DNA from 3 places in the Streptomyces sp. NBC_00461 genome. Region 1 is predicted to be linked to each of the others. Evidence: riboswitches for the same ligand, from Rfam matches in the RefSeq annotation. Region 1 holds a riboswitch; each other region holds the start of a gene.
What was found. Region 1 has a riboswitch for cobalamin ahead of OG870_RS34315 (CbtB domain-containing protein). Riboswitches for the same ligand answer to the same signal wherever they lie in the genome.
Positions count from the first base shown of each region.

Region 2: another riboswitch for cobalamin. It lies ahead of OG870_RS30795 (ribonucleoside-diphosphate reductase subunit alpha); the one in region 1 lies ahead of OG870_RS34315 (CbtB domain-containing protein).
Region 3: another riboswitch for cobalamin. It lies ahead of OG870_RS10945 (cobalamin biosynthesis protein); the one in region 1 lies ahead of OG870_RS34315 (CbtB domain-containing protein).

Region 1 is NZ_CP107902.1:7,354,976-7,359,179, forward strand. Features, by position in the region: gene OG870_RS34300 (hypothetical protein) at 1-183, shown strand, start outside; partial or broken gene OG870_RS34305 (iron chelate uptake ABC transporter family permease subunit) at 231-1,095, shown strand; gene OG870_RS34310 (hypothetical protein) at 1,392-1,607, shown strand; cobalamin riboswitch at 1,671-1,822, shown strand; gene OG870_RS34315 (CbtB domain-containing protein) at 1,857-2,078, shown strand; gene OG870_RS34320 (CbtA family protein) at 2,100-2,852, shown strand; gene OG870_RS34325 (hypothetical protein) at 2,963-3,133, shown strand; gene katG (catalase/peroxidase HPI) at 3,252-4,204, opposite strand, start outside.
Region 2 is NZ_CP107902.1:6,556,849-6,561,052, forward strand. Features, by position in the region: gene OG870_RS30795 (ribonucleoside-diphosphate reductase subunit alpha) at 1-1,840, opposite strand, end outside; cobalamin riboswitch at 1,962-2,090, opposite strand; gene OG870_RS30800 (GNAT family N-acetyltransferase) at 2,153-2,644, opposite strand; gene mctP (monocarboxylate uptake permease MctP) at 2,719-4,204, opposite strand, start outside.
Region 3 is NZ_CP107902.1:2,284,485-2,288,688, forward strand. Features, by position in the region: partial or broken gene OG870_RS10930 (lysozyme) at 1-597, shown strand, start outside; gene OG870_RS10935 (inorganic phosphate transporter) at 750-1,994, shown strand; gene OG870_RS10940 (hypothetical protein) at 2,029-2,256, shown strand; cobalamin riboswitch at 2,384-2,523, shown strand; gene OG870_RS10945 (cobalamin biosynthesis protein) at 2,626-3,567, shown strand; gene OG870_RS10950 (cobyric acid synthase) at 3,564-4,204, shown strand, end outside.

The DNA.
Region 1 (4,204 bases):
GCCATCGTCCTGGCCGCGGCCCGCTGTCTGCTCACGGCGGCATGCGGTGCCTCCTCGGCCGACGACAAGGCGAGCGCGACGACGACCGAGGCCGCCGCGTCGAAGACCGGTCACCCGGTGGCTCTGGAGAACTGCGGCCAGAAGACGACGTTCAAGCGGGCTCCCAGCCGGGTCGTCCCATGAACGGCGCTTCCGTCGCCGAGGTCTCCACACTCCTCGCCCTCGGTCGGGCCGCCCTGGTCGGCGCCGCCATCGCCGTGTCGGGCGCGGTCCTGCAGACGGTGGTGTCCAACCCACTGGCCGACCCCACCGTGCTGGGCTTCTCCTACGGCGCCACGCTCGGCGCGGTGCTCGTCATCACTCTGGGCGGCGGTGCCGCGGCTGCCGGGCTCGGCAGTGGCAAGTCAACCCTGTTGCGGGCCGTCTACCGCTCGCTGCGCCCGGCGGAGGGGGTCGTCAGGGTCGGCGACGACGACGTCCGGACGCTGTCCGCCCGCGCCGCGGCCCGCCGCACCGCGGCGGTCCTCCAGGACGCCGGCGGCAACACCACCGGCCTGACCGTCACCGAGATCGTCGCGCTGGGGCCGCGCCCCGCATCACGGCCTGCTGGGGCGCGACGGCGCCGAGGACCACCGGGCGGTGGAGGAGGCCATCGACCACTGCGGCGTACGGCCGTACGCGGACCGCGAATACGCCTCCATCTCCGGCGGCGAACGCCAACGCGTCCTGTTGGCAAGGGCGTTGGCGCAGAGCACCCAGCTCCTCGTCCTGGACGAGCTCACCAACCACCTCGACATCCGCGCCCGGTTCGAACTCCTGGACCTGATCCGTGCCACCGGGATCACCACGCTGGCGGTGCTGCACCACCTCGACCTGGCCGCCCGGCTCTGCGACCCCTTTGTCGTCCTGCACGAGGGAGCGGTGGTGGCCGCGGGGCCGGTCCTGGAGGTGCTGACCCCGGAGATCCTCAGGGACGTCTTCGGCGTACGGGCGACCGCCGAGCGGCACGCCGACGGCGTCGTCCGCATCACCTACAGGGCCCAGCCGCTCGCCCACGACCGCACCATCGCCGACGAGGACCTCAGGCGGCCGTGACAGTCACTCCGTCACTCCACCACCCCTTGCGTGGTGCGGTGAACAAATGACGCCTCCTCAGGATGTCGTCGAAGCAATGGCTCTGGTTCCCGTGAGCCGCGGTGGAACGGAAGCACCGGGGGTGAACGGGCGCATGGCACCGCAGGCCCGGGCCCCTGCCGCCCTGCGCGCGGGCGGGTCGCTCCGCGCGCCCGAGGGTATGCCCAGGCCAGTACCCCGGCCCCGGGCGCTCGACATGCCTCCGGCCGCCCGACCTCCCCGCCTCCCGTTTCCTGCTTCCCGAAGGGCAGTACATGATGAGCGACATCACCGGTCTGGAACCGCTGGCGACCTTCTGCGGTGACTGCGACTGCGGCTGTCCGCAGCTCTTCGTCGACCCGAGCGCGCCCGCCGAGCGCCGCGTCCTGCTCACCGACGACTTCGGCCAGCGCGTCCAGATGAGCGCCGACCAGTTCGCCTCGCTGGTGGAGGAGGCGAAGGCGGGCAAGCTGGACGGCGTGGCCGGCACCTGACCGATGGCACGCAGGGGCCACTTGCCGGGAGAGAGGGAGATCACTCCAGGTGGTGCGGTATTGGCCAGGTTCGCGGCACACGGTACCGTCGGTCTGATATCGACGACGGCAAGACGGAAGCCGGTGAGAGTCCGGCACGGTCGCGCCACTGTGTGCCGCCGCCCCGCAGGGGGTGGTGGCGAGTCAGACCCGTAGCCGTCGTCATGTGCACCACCGAGATGGGACGCGAGCTCCCGAGGAGGCCCTGCCATGGCGCAGCATGTCGCCCAGCCGACAGTCACCACCCCCGTCGTACCCGCCAAGCTGCCGCTGAAGGACATAGCCCCCTGGGCCGTCTTCGTCGGCGTCCTGATGCTGGTCCTGCTCTACTTCGTCGGCGCCGAACAGGGCGCCACCTCCGTGTTCAGCGGCACGGACGTCCATGAGTGGGTACACGATGCCCGTCACCTGCTCGGCTTCCCCTGCCACTGATACGAGGGACGCCGCACACCCATGAACTCCACAACGGTAAGAAACCTCCTCGTGCGGGGCATGCTCGCCGGCCTGGCCGCCGGCGTGCTCGCCCTCGTCGCCGCCTATCTGCTCGGTGAACCGTATGTAGACAAGGCGATCGGCTTCGAGGAGGCGCACTCCCACGAGCACGAGATGGAAGTCGTCTCCCGCTCCCTGCAGTCAACCGCCGGTCTCGCCACCGGCGTTCTGCTCTACGGGGTCGCGTTCGGTGGCATCGCCGCGCTCGCCTACTGCTTCGCGCTCGGCCGCGTCGGCCGCTTCTCGCCGCGGGCGACCGCACTGCTGCTGTCCGGCTGCGCGCTGCTGGCGGTGTACGTGGTGCCGTTCCTGAAGTACCCGGCCAATCCGCCGTCGGTCGGCGAGCCCGACACCATCGGCAGGCGGACCACCCTGTACTTCCTGATGATGCTGCTCAGCGTGCTCCTTGCGATCGCAGCCACCATCCTCGGCAAGCGACTCCAGCCGAACCTGGGCACCTGGTGGGCGACGGTGGTCGCGGTTGCCGCGTTCGCCGTCGTGATCGGCCTGGCGTACGAGTTCCTGCCCGTCATCAACGAGGTGCCGAAGGACTTCCCGGCCACCGTGCTGTGGCGGTTCCGACTCGCCGCCCTGGCCATCCAGGCCACCCTCTGGGGCAGCTTCGGACTCGTCTTCGGCGAGCTGGCCGAGCGGTTGCTGAACCCGAAGCCCGTGTCGGCGGCCGCGAAGGCGACGGTCGCCGCTCCCAGCTGACCACGAATCGAACAGGTGAGAGGGCCCCCGCGGAACCATCCGGGGGCCCTCTCGCGTTCCCCCGGCCCCGCCGTATCACCCTGGGCGGCCGTGAGGCGATCGCCCTGACCGTGGCGGAGTACGAGCAACTCATCGTCGGCCGACGGCAGATCGGCGGCCAGAGCGCCGAGCTGCCCGCCTACGAGGCGTTTCTGAGCCAGCGGGTCATGACCATCCCCCGGATCAGGAACGTCACCTCGCACTTCACGATGAAGACCGTCAAGCCGGGCCCGGGCTCATGAGCGAGCGACCGGCCCGCAGGCAAACGACGTCCGGGCCGGCCCCTGTGGGCCGGCCCGGACGTCTTGGTCAGGCAGGTCTGACGGTCGGACGGATCGGACCGTCAGACGGGTCGGACCGTCAGACGAGGTCGAAGCGGTCCGCGTTCGAGACCTTGACCCACGCGTCGACGAAGTCCTTCACGAACTTCTCCTTCGCGTCGTCGGCCGCGTAGACCTCGGCGACCGCGCGCAGCTCGGAGTTCGAGCCGAAGACGAGGTCGGCGCGGGTGCCGGTCCACTTGACCTCGCCGGTCGCGTCGTCGCGGCCCTCGAAGGTGTTCTGGTCCTCGGAGGTGGACTTCCACGTCGTGCCCAGGTCGAGCAGGTTGACGAAGAAGTCGTTCGTCAGCTTGCCCGGGGTGTCGGTGAAGACGCCGTACGAGGTCTGCTGGTGGTTGGCGCCCAGGACGCGCAGGCCGCCGACGAGGACGGTCAGCTCGGGAGCGCTCAGGCCCAGCAGGTTCGCCCGGTCGAGCAGCAGGTACTCGGCCGGCAGGCGGTTGCCCTTGCCCAGGTAGTTGCGGAAGCCGTCGGCGGTGGGCTCAAGGGCGGCGAAGGACTCCGCGTCGGTGTGCTCCTCCGTGGCGTCCACACGACCCGGGGTGAAGGGCACCTCGATGTCGTGACCGGCGTCCTTGGCGGCCTTCTCCACGGCGGCGGCGCCACCCAGGACGATCAGGTCGGCCAGGGAGACCTTCTTGGCGCCGGAGTTGAACTCCGACTGGATGCCCTCAAGGACACGCAGCACCTGCGCCAGCTCGTCGGGCTCGTTGACGTCCCAGCCGGCCTGCGGCTGCAGACGGATACGGGCGCCGTTGGCACCGCCGCGCTTGTCGCTGTTGCGGAACGTCGAGGCCGACGCCCACGCGGTGGAGACCAGCTGGGAGACGGTCAGAGGCGAGTCGAGCAGCTTGGCCTTGAGGGACGCCACGTCGGCGGCGTCGATCGGCTCGCCCTGGGCCTCGGGCAGCGGGTCCTGCCACAGCAGGGTCTCCGCCGGGACCTCCGGGCCGAGGTACAGCGACTTCGGAC
Region 2 (4,204 bases), 800 kb from region 1:
CGAGGAGGAGGGAGTTGCGCAGGCCGACCTTCGCGATGCGCTCGCGCAGCGCCGCCCAGCGCTCCGGCCAGGCGTGTTGCGTGTCGTAGTGGTCGGGGTGCAGGACTCCCCTGGCCGTACGGGTCTTCTCCCAGGCCGGCACCGGGCCGTTGCGCTCGGCGAGGTCGGCGGAGGCCTCGTACGCGGCGAGCATGATGCGCTCGGCGATGCGGGTGGAGAGCCGGCGGGCCGCGGGCGAGTCGAAGGGCAGGCGCAGCTTGAAGAAGACGTCCTGCAGGCCCATGGCGCCGAGGCCGACGGGGCGCCAGCGCGCGTTCGACCGGCCGGCCTGCTCGGTGGGGTAGAAGTTGATGTCGACGACGCGGTCGAGGAAGGTGACGGCCGTGCGGACGGTCTCGTCGAGCCGTTCCCAGTCGATGTCCTGACCGGCCACGAACGCCGCCAGGTTCACCGAACCCAGGTTGCACACCGCCGTCTCGCCGTCGTCGGTGACCTCCAGGATCTCCGTGCAGAGGTTGGAGGAGTGGACGACGTGGCCCGGCTCGGCCGTCTGGTTGGCGGTGCGGTTGGAGGCGTCCTTGAAGGTCATCCAGCCGTTGCCGGTCTGGGCCAGGGTGCGCATCATGCGGCCGTAGAGTTCGCGGGCCGGGATGGTCCTGCGGGCGAGGCCCGCCGCCTCCGCCCTGCGGTACGCGGCATCGAACTCCGCACCCCACAGGTCGACCAGCTCGGGCACGTCGGCGGGGGAGAACAGGCTCCACGGCTCGTCGGCGTTCACCCGGCGCATGAACTCGTCGGGGATCCAGTGCGCCAGGTTCAGGTTGTGCGTACGGCGGGCGTCCTCACCGGTGTTGTCGCGCAGCTCCAGGAACTCCTCGATGTCGGAGTGCCAGGTCTCCAGGTAGACGGCGGCCGCGCCCTTGCGCCGGCCGCCCTGGTTCACGGCGGCCACCGAGGCGTCGAGGGTCTTGAGGAACGGGACGATGCCGTTGGAGTGCCCGTTGGTGCCGCGGATCAGTGAACCGCGGCTGCGGACACGGGAGTAGGCGAGGCCGATTCCGCCGGCGTGCTTGGAGAGGCGGGCGACCTGGTGGTAGCGGTCGTAGATGGAGTCCAGCTCGTCGAGCGGGGAGTCGAGGAGGTAGCAGGACGACATCTGGGGGTGCCGGGTGCCGGAGTTGAAGAGGGTGGGGGAGGAGGGGAGGTAGTCGAGGCGGCTCATCAGGCCGTAGAGCGCGGCGACTTCGTCCACCGGGCGGGGGCCCGTTTCCGAAGCGGACGGGGTGTCGTCGGCGAGACCGGCGGCGACACGCAGCATGAAGTGCTGGGGCGTCTCGATCACCCGGCGGGTGATCGGGTGCCGGAGCAGGTAACGGCTGTGGAGGGTGCGCAGGCCGAAGTAGCCGAAGCGGTCGTCCGCCTCGGGGTCCACGAGTGCGTCGAGGCGCGCGGCGTGCAGGCGGACGAACTCCGCCGTGCGGTCGGCGACGAGCCCTTCCCGGTGGCCCACTTCGACCGACTCGGTGAAGGTGGTGACGCCCTGCGAGGCGGCCTCGGCGGCGATGCTGATGGTGAGCAGACGCGCGGCCAGCCGCGAGTACACGGGGTCCTCCGAGATGAGCCCGGCGGCCGCCTCCGTGGCCAGCTCGCGCAGCTCCGCCTCGTCCGCCTGCGCCGAGCGGCCGCGCAGCGCGGCGGCGGCGACCCGGCCGGGGTCGGCTCCGGGGAGGCCGGCGGTCAGCTCGGTCAGGGTCCGCAGCAGTGCGGTTCCCGGGCCGTCCGTTGTCGCCGTTGTCGCGGACGGTGTCGCTGAAGCCGGTTCGGCTGGCGCGATGGTCACGTGGGGCTCTCCCTCGCTCGGCACGGGGCCTTGCGGAGGGCAGGGGGAAGCACGAGCGCGCACGGCGTCGCGTCCACCGGCCCATTCCACGAGGCCCGGACGTCTGAGCACCCGGACGGTTCGGCCGGGCGCACTGTCGGCAGGTCCTCGGACTGACGCCCATACGTGTGCGAACACGCATGAGTACACCGTTGCGGGACAGTTCCGGATTCGCACCGGATTCCCCTGCGACGACAGCGAGCATGAGCATACATCTTGTGCCGGGTGAGGACGGCACCCCCATATGTTGTGTCGCGGTGATTTCGGAGCGTGTCAGAGCGTCAACTCATAGGTGAGGAGTGTGAAGTCGTGGCCCGGGATCGGGTTCCAGTCGCGCCCGGGGGTGCGGACGAATCCGGCGCGTTCGTAGATGCGGTGGGCGGCATGCATGAGCGGCTGGGTGCACAGGACGATGCCGGTGCACTCCGCGGCTCTTGCCCGGTCGACACAGGCGCGTACGAGGGCTTCTCCCGCGCCTCGGCCGCGGGCTGCCCTGTCGACGGCCAGCATGCGTATCTCGGCCTCTCCCGGGCCGGCCAGGTCTGCCATGGGGCCGCCGGACGGGACGTAGGTGACGCCTCCGACCGGCCGGCCACCCAGGTCGGCGACCAGCACCTCGGCGGCGGCCGCTCGCTTGGCGACGTCCCTCAACTCGCCGACGCTCTCGCCGAAGGTGAGCAGGCCGTCCTGAAGGTAGGCCTGGGCGGTGATCTCGCCGATGGTCTCGTACTCTTCGGGCTCCGCCTGCCTGATCACGATGTCCATGGTCCCGAGTCTGCCGGACGGGTACGACAACGGGCCGCCGGATTACTCCGACGGCCCGCTGATCGCCGTAACCGCTAGTGGGACGTCCCCGCGGTCGCCGGAGGCAGTGCCACCTGGACGCCCGCGTCGCCCGCGTCCGCCGTGTAGTCCTCCGGCCTGGTCTCGTCGATGCCCTCCGGGGCCTTCACGGCCTTGAGGACGAAGGTCAGGACCACCGTCACCACCACGTTCAGGACGAACGCCGTCAGGCCGATGTAGCCGATCTCCCCGATGCCGGGGATCTCCTTGGCCGAGCCGCCGAAGTGCTTCTGCGTCGGCGAGGCGACGCCGTACGCGGCGAGGGTGCCGTAGACCATGCCGACCGCCCAGCCCGCGAGCAGCGCCCAGCGGTGGAACCAGCGGGTGAACAGACCGCCGACCAGGGCCGGGAAGGTCTGCAGGATCCAGATGCCGCCCAGGAGCTGGAAGTTGATCGCGACCGTCTTGTCCATGGTGAGGACGAAGACGAGCGCGCCCACCTTCACCAGCAGCGAGACCAGCTTGGAGACCTTGGTCTCCTGCGCGGGCGTCGCGTCCGGCTTGATGAAGTCCTTGTAGATGTTGCGGGTGAAGAGGTTCGCGGCCGCGATCGACATGATGGCCGCCGGGACGAGGGCGCCGATGCCGATCGCCGCGAAGGCCACGCCCGCGAACCAGTCGGGGAACATGTTCTCGAACAGCTGCGGGATCGCCAGCTGCCCGTTCGTGACCTTGACCCCCGCCGCGATCGCCATGAAGCCCAGCAGGGCGAGGAGGCCCAGCATCAGGGAGTACAGCGGCAGGATCGTGGTGTTGCGGCGGATCACGTTGCGGCTCTTCGAGGACAGCGTCGCCGTGATCGAGTGCGGGTACATGAAGAGCGCGAGCGCGGAGCCCAACGCCAGTGTGGCGTACGTCCATTGGCCCGGCTCGGCCGGCGCCAGCGCACCGCGCGGCTTGCCCGTCGCCGGGTTGGTCTGCGCGAACGCGTGACCCGCCTTCGCGAAGATGTCGTCGAAGCCGCCCAGCTTGATCGGGATGTAGATGATCGCCACCGCGATGACGAGGTAGATCAGCCCGTCCTTCACGAACGCGATCAGCGCGGGGGCCCGCAGACCCGAGGAGTACGTGTAGGCCGCCAGCACGCCGAACGCGATCAGCAGCGGCAGGTCCTTCACGAACCAGTTGGTGTTCTCGCCGCCGCCCACTCCCATCACGTCGAGGACGGCCTGGATGCCGACCAGTTGGAGCGCGATGTACGGCATGGTGGCCAGGATGCCGGTGACGGCGACCGCCAGCGACAGCCCCTTCGAGCCGAAGCGGCCGCGCACGAAGTCCGAGGTCGTCACGTACCCGTGCCGGTGCGAGACCGACCACAGGCGGGGCAGGAACGTGAAGATCAGCGGGTACACGAGGATGGTGTACGGCACCGCGAAGAAGCCGGCCGCGCCCGCCGCGTAGATCGCCGCCGGGACCGCCACGAAGGTGTAGGCGGTGTACAGGTCGCCGCCGAGCAGGAACCAGGTGACCCAGGTGCCGAAC
Region 3 (4,204 bases), 5.1 Mb from region 1:
GTCGACTGGTCCGGCGCGAAAGCCAGGGGCGCCAGATTCGTATACGTCAAGGCGACCGAGTCCACCAACTACCGCAACCCGTACTTCAGCCAGCAGTACAACGGCGCCCGCACCGCCGGCATCATCCGCGGGGCGTACCACTTCGCGCTGCCGAACAAGTCGTCGGGCGCGACGCAGGCGGCGTACTTCGTGCGCAACGGCGGGAGGTGGAGCGCGGACGGCTGGACCCTGCCGCCCGCGCTCGACATCGAGTACAACCCGTACGACTCCAGGCACAAGTGCTACGGCCTGAGCAAGGCGGGCATGGTCAACTGGATCAAGTCGTTCAGCAACGAGCTGAAGCAGCTCACCGGCCGTCGTCCGGTGATCTACACGACCACCCACTGGTGGAACACGTGCACCGGCGGCAGCCGCGCCTTCGCCTCCGACCACGCACTGTAGATCGCCCGCCACGACTCGGCGGACGCGGGCTCACTGCCGGCCGGATGGTCGTTCTGGACCTTCTGGCAGTACGACAACAGCGGCGGCCTGCCGGGTGACCAGAATCTCTTCAACGGCTCCCAGGCGCAGCTGAGGACGTTCGCCCGGGGCCACTGACCAAGGGACAGAAGGGACGAGAGGGTCGCCGAGATCGGGCGGTACGGCGACCCCCTCATCCAGACACTCCAGGGACCTCCCCAGTTCATCTTCCGTTCACTCAGGTTTCCTACGGTCAACTGACCGATGACCTCGAACGATTGCCTGGGTAAATGGAAAACTTCTCGCTGATCCTCGCGATTGTGGTCGTAACCGCACTCGCGTTTGATTTCACGAACGGTTTCCACGACACCGCCAACGCGATGGCCACCACCATCTCGACCGGCGCACTCAAGCCCAAGGTCGCGGTGGCCATGTCCGCCGTGCTGAACCTTGTTGGCGCCTTTCTCTCGGTGGAGGTCGCCAACACGATCTCCAAAGGTCTCGTCGACGAGACCGGCATACGTCCCGAGGTCATATTCGCGGCGCTGGTCGGCGCGATCCTCTGGAACCTGCTGACCTGGCTGGTCGGGCTCCCCTCCAGCTCCTCGCACGCCCTGATGGGCGGTCTGATCGGCGCCACCGTCGCCTCGGCGGGTACGGGCGCCGTACACGGCGACGTACTCGTCACCAAGGTGCTCATCCCCGCGCTCGCCGCCCCGATCGTGGCGGGCCTCGCAGCGATGCTCGCGACCCGACTGTCGTACACCCTGGGCAAAAAGGCCGACGGCAAGGCCGCCGCGAAGGGCTACCGGGCCGGGCAGATCGCCTCCGCGGGCCTGGTCTCGCTGGCCCACGGCACCAACGACGCACAGAAGACGATGGGCATCATCACCCTCGCCCTGGTCGCCGGCGGCGCCGTCGCTCCCGACTCCGACCCGCCCACCTGGGTCATCCTCTCCGCGGGCCTCGCCATCGCGCTCGGCACCTACCTCGGCGGCTGGCGGATCATCCGCACCATGGGCAAGGGCCTGACCGAACTCCAGCCGCAGCAGGGCTTCGCCGCCCAGACCAGCGCGGCCACGGCGATCCTGGCCTCCTCGCACCTCGGCTTCTCCCTGTCCACCACGCACGTCGTCTCCGGTTCGGTGATGGGTGCGGGCCTCGGCCGCAAAGGCGGCGTGGTCCGCTGGTCGACGGCGACCCGGATGCTCGTGGCCTGGTGCCTGACGCTGCCGGCCGCGGCCCTGGTGGGCGCGCTGGCCGAGTCGGTCACGGATCTCGGCGCCTGGGGTACGGCCGTCGTCGCCGTCTTCCTGATCGCCTCCAGCGCGGCCATCTGGAAGCTCTCCCGGCGCGAGGTCGTCGACGCGACGAACGTCAACGAGACCGAGGAGCCGGCCGGTGTGGTGACCACGGCGATCGCCGCCGTGGCCCGGCCCCCGGCGGGCACGGTGACCGAGGACCTGACGGCCACGATCCCCGCCCCGGCCACGACCGCCCCCGACCCCGCGATCCCGCCGGCCGCGGCCGTCTGAGCCCGCGCACCCGGCACGAAGGAAGAGAAGCAGCATGAAGATCGACTGGGCAGCTCTGGGCTCCGTCTTCGGCGTCAGCCTCGCGGTCACCGTGGGCCTCGTGGCCCTGTTCACCCTCGGCGTCATGGGCCTGTCGCGCCGCGAACGCGCTGCCACGCAGGGCGACTCGGCCGCGGCCGCGGTCACGGCCGCCTACGTGTGCTTCGCGGCGTGCGCGGCGGCGGTGGCGTACGGGATCTATCTGGTGGTGGTCAAGGCCTGAGGCCTCGGACCCCTTGGGTGCCGGGACGGTGATCCGTCCCGGCACCACGCGTTTGCGTGACCCCCACGACCTCTCGGATGTGGGCCTGCGCACACTCCTCCGTCCCAGGTCAACAGCAAGTTGACTGCCCTTCCGGGCCCGTGGTGGACTGCCGGAGCCATGTACGACGGCGCGAGAGGAAGCCGGTGGAAGTCCGGCGCGGTCCCGCCACTGTCACCGGGGTAGGTAGTCCCGGGAGCCAGGAACTCTCACCGTCGGTCTCGTCGAACCAGGGCGTGGACACCCTGAGTGAGGACAAATCGCCATGCGCGGCTGCCGTTTGAGAGGCACCGACCCAGCCCTACCCGACCCAGCGATCGGCTGAGCCCCGTGCGTGCCGATCGCGTTTTCGCGTACGGCGCCGCCGCCGGCCTTCTCGGTGACCTCCTGCTCGGCGATCCGCGCCGTGGGCATCCGGTCGCCGCGTTCGGGCGGGCCGCCGGGGCCGTGGAACGGGTGTTGTGGCGTGACCACCGCGGGTGGGGCGCGTTGCATGCCCTCGTGTGCGCCGGTGGAGCCGTCGGGATCGGCGCGGTCGCCGCCTTTGCCGTACGACGCTCCCCCGCCGCCTCCGTCGCGGTGACCGCCGCCGCCACATGGGCCGTCGTCGGGGGGACTTCGCTCGCTCGTGAGGCCCAAAGCATCGGGCGCGCGCTGGAGTCGGGCGATGTCGAGGCCGCCAGGGCCCGGCTGCCGCATCTGTGCGGGCGGGATCCGCAGGCTCTGGACGCCGACGGGATCGCGCGGGCCGTCGTCGAATCCGTCGCGGAGAACACCTCCGACGCGGTGGTGGGGGCCCTGGTGTGGGGGGCCGTCGGCGGGGTGCCGGGGCTGCTCGGGTTCCGTGCCGTCAACACCCTCGACGCCATGGTCGGGCACAGGTCGCCCACCTACCGGCGCTACGGGTGGGCTTCCGCGCGGCTGGACGACGTGGCGGGCTGGCCGGGGGCCAGGCTGACCGCCGTACTGGCGACGGTCGCCGGTGGTGACCCGCGTGGTGCGGTACGGGCCTGGCGTGCCGACGCCGGCGCGCATCCGAGCCCCAACGCCGGTCCCGTGGAGGCCTCGTTCGCCGGGGCGCTCGGGGTACGGCTCGGCGGGACCCTGTCGTACGGGGGGCGGGTCGAGCACCGGCCGGTCCTGAACCGGGAAGGCCGCGCCGTCGCCGTGCCCGACATCGAGCGGGCCGTACGGCTCTCGCGGCGCGTCGGACTCCTCGCGCTCGGCGTCAGTGTCGCCGCGCGCCTCATGGTGAAGGGACACGGGAAATGAGCGGTGGTCTGCTCGTCGCCGGTACCACCTCCGACGCCGGCAAGAGCGTCGTCACCGCCGGGATCTGTCGCTGGCTGGTGCGGCAAGGCGTCAAGGTCGCGCCCTTCAAGGCGCAGAACATGTCGCTCAACTCGTTCGTCACCCGGGAGGGCGCCGAGATCGGGCGGGCTCAGGCCATGCAGGCGCAGGCCTGTCGGATCGAGCCCACCGCGCTCATGAATCCCGTGCTCCTCAAGCCCGGTGGCGAGCAGAGCAGTCAGGTCGTGCTCATGGGCAAGCCGGTCGGCGAGCTGAGTGCCCGTGGATACCACGGGGGGCGGCAGCAGCAGCTTCTCGGGACGGTTCTCGACTGCCTCGCCGAGTTGCGGGGCACGTATGACGCCGTGATCTGTGAGGGGGCGGGTTCTCCCGCCGAGATCAACCTGCGGCGGACCGACATCGTGAACATGGGGATCGCCCGGAACGCGCGGCTTCCCGTGCTCGTGGTCGGGGACATCGACCGTGGCGGCGTCTTCGCCTCCTTCTTCGGGACCGTCGCACTCCTGTCGCCCGAGGACCAGGAACTCGTCGCCGGGTTCCTCGTCAACAAGTTCCGGGGAGACGTCAGCCTCCTGGAGCCCGGGCTCGACATGCTGCA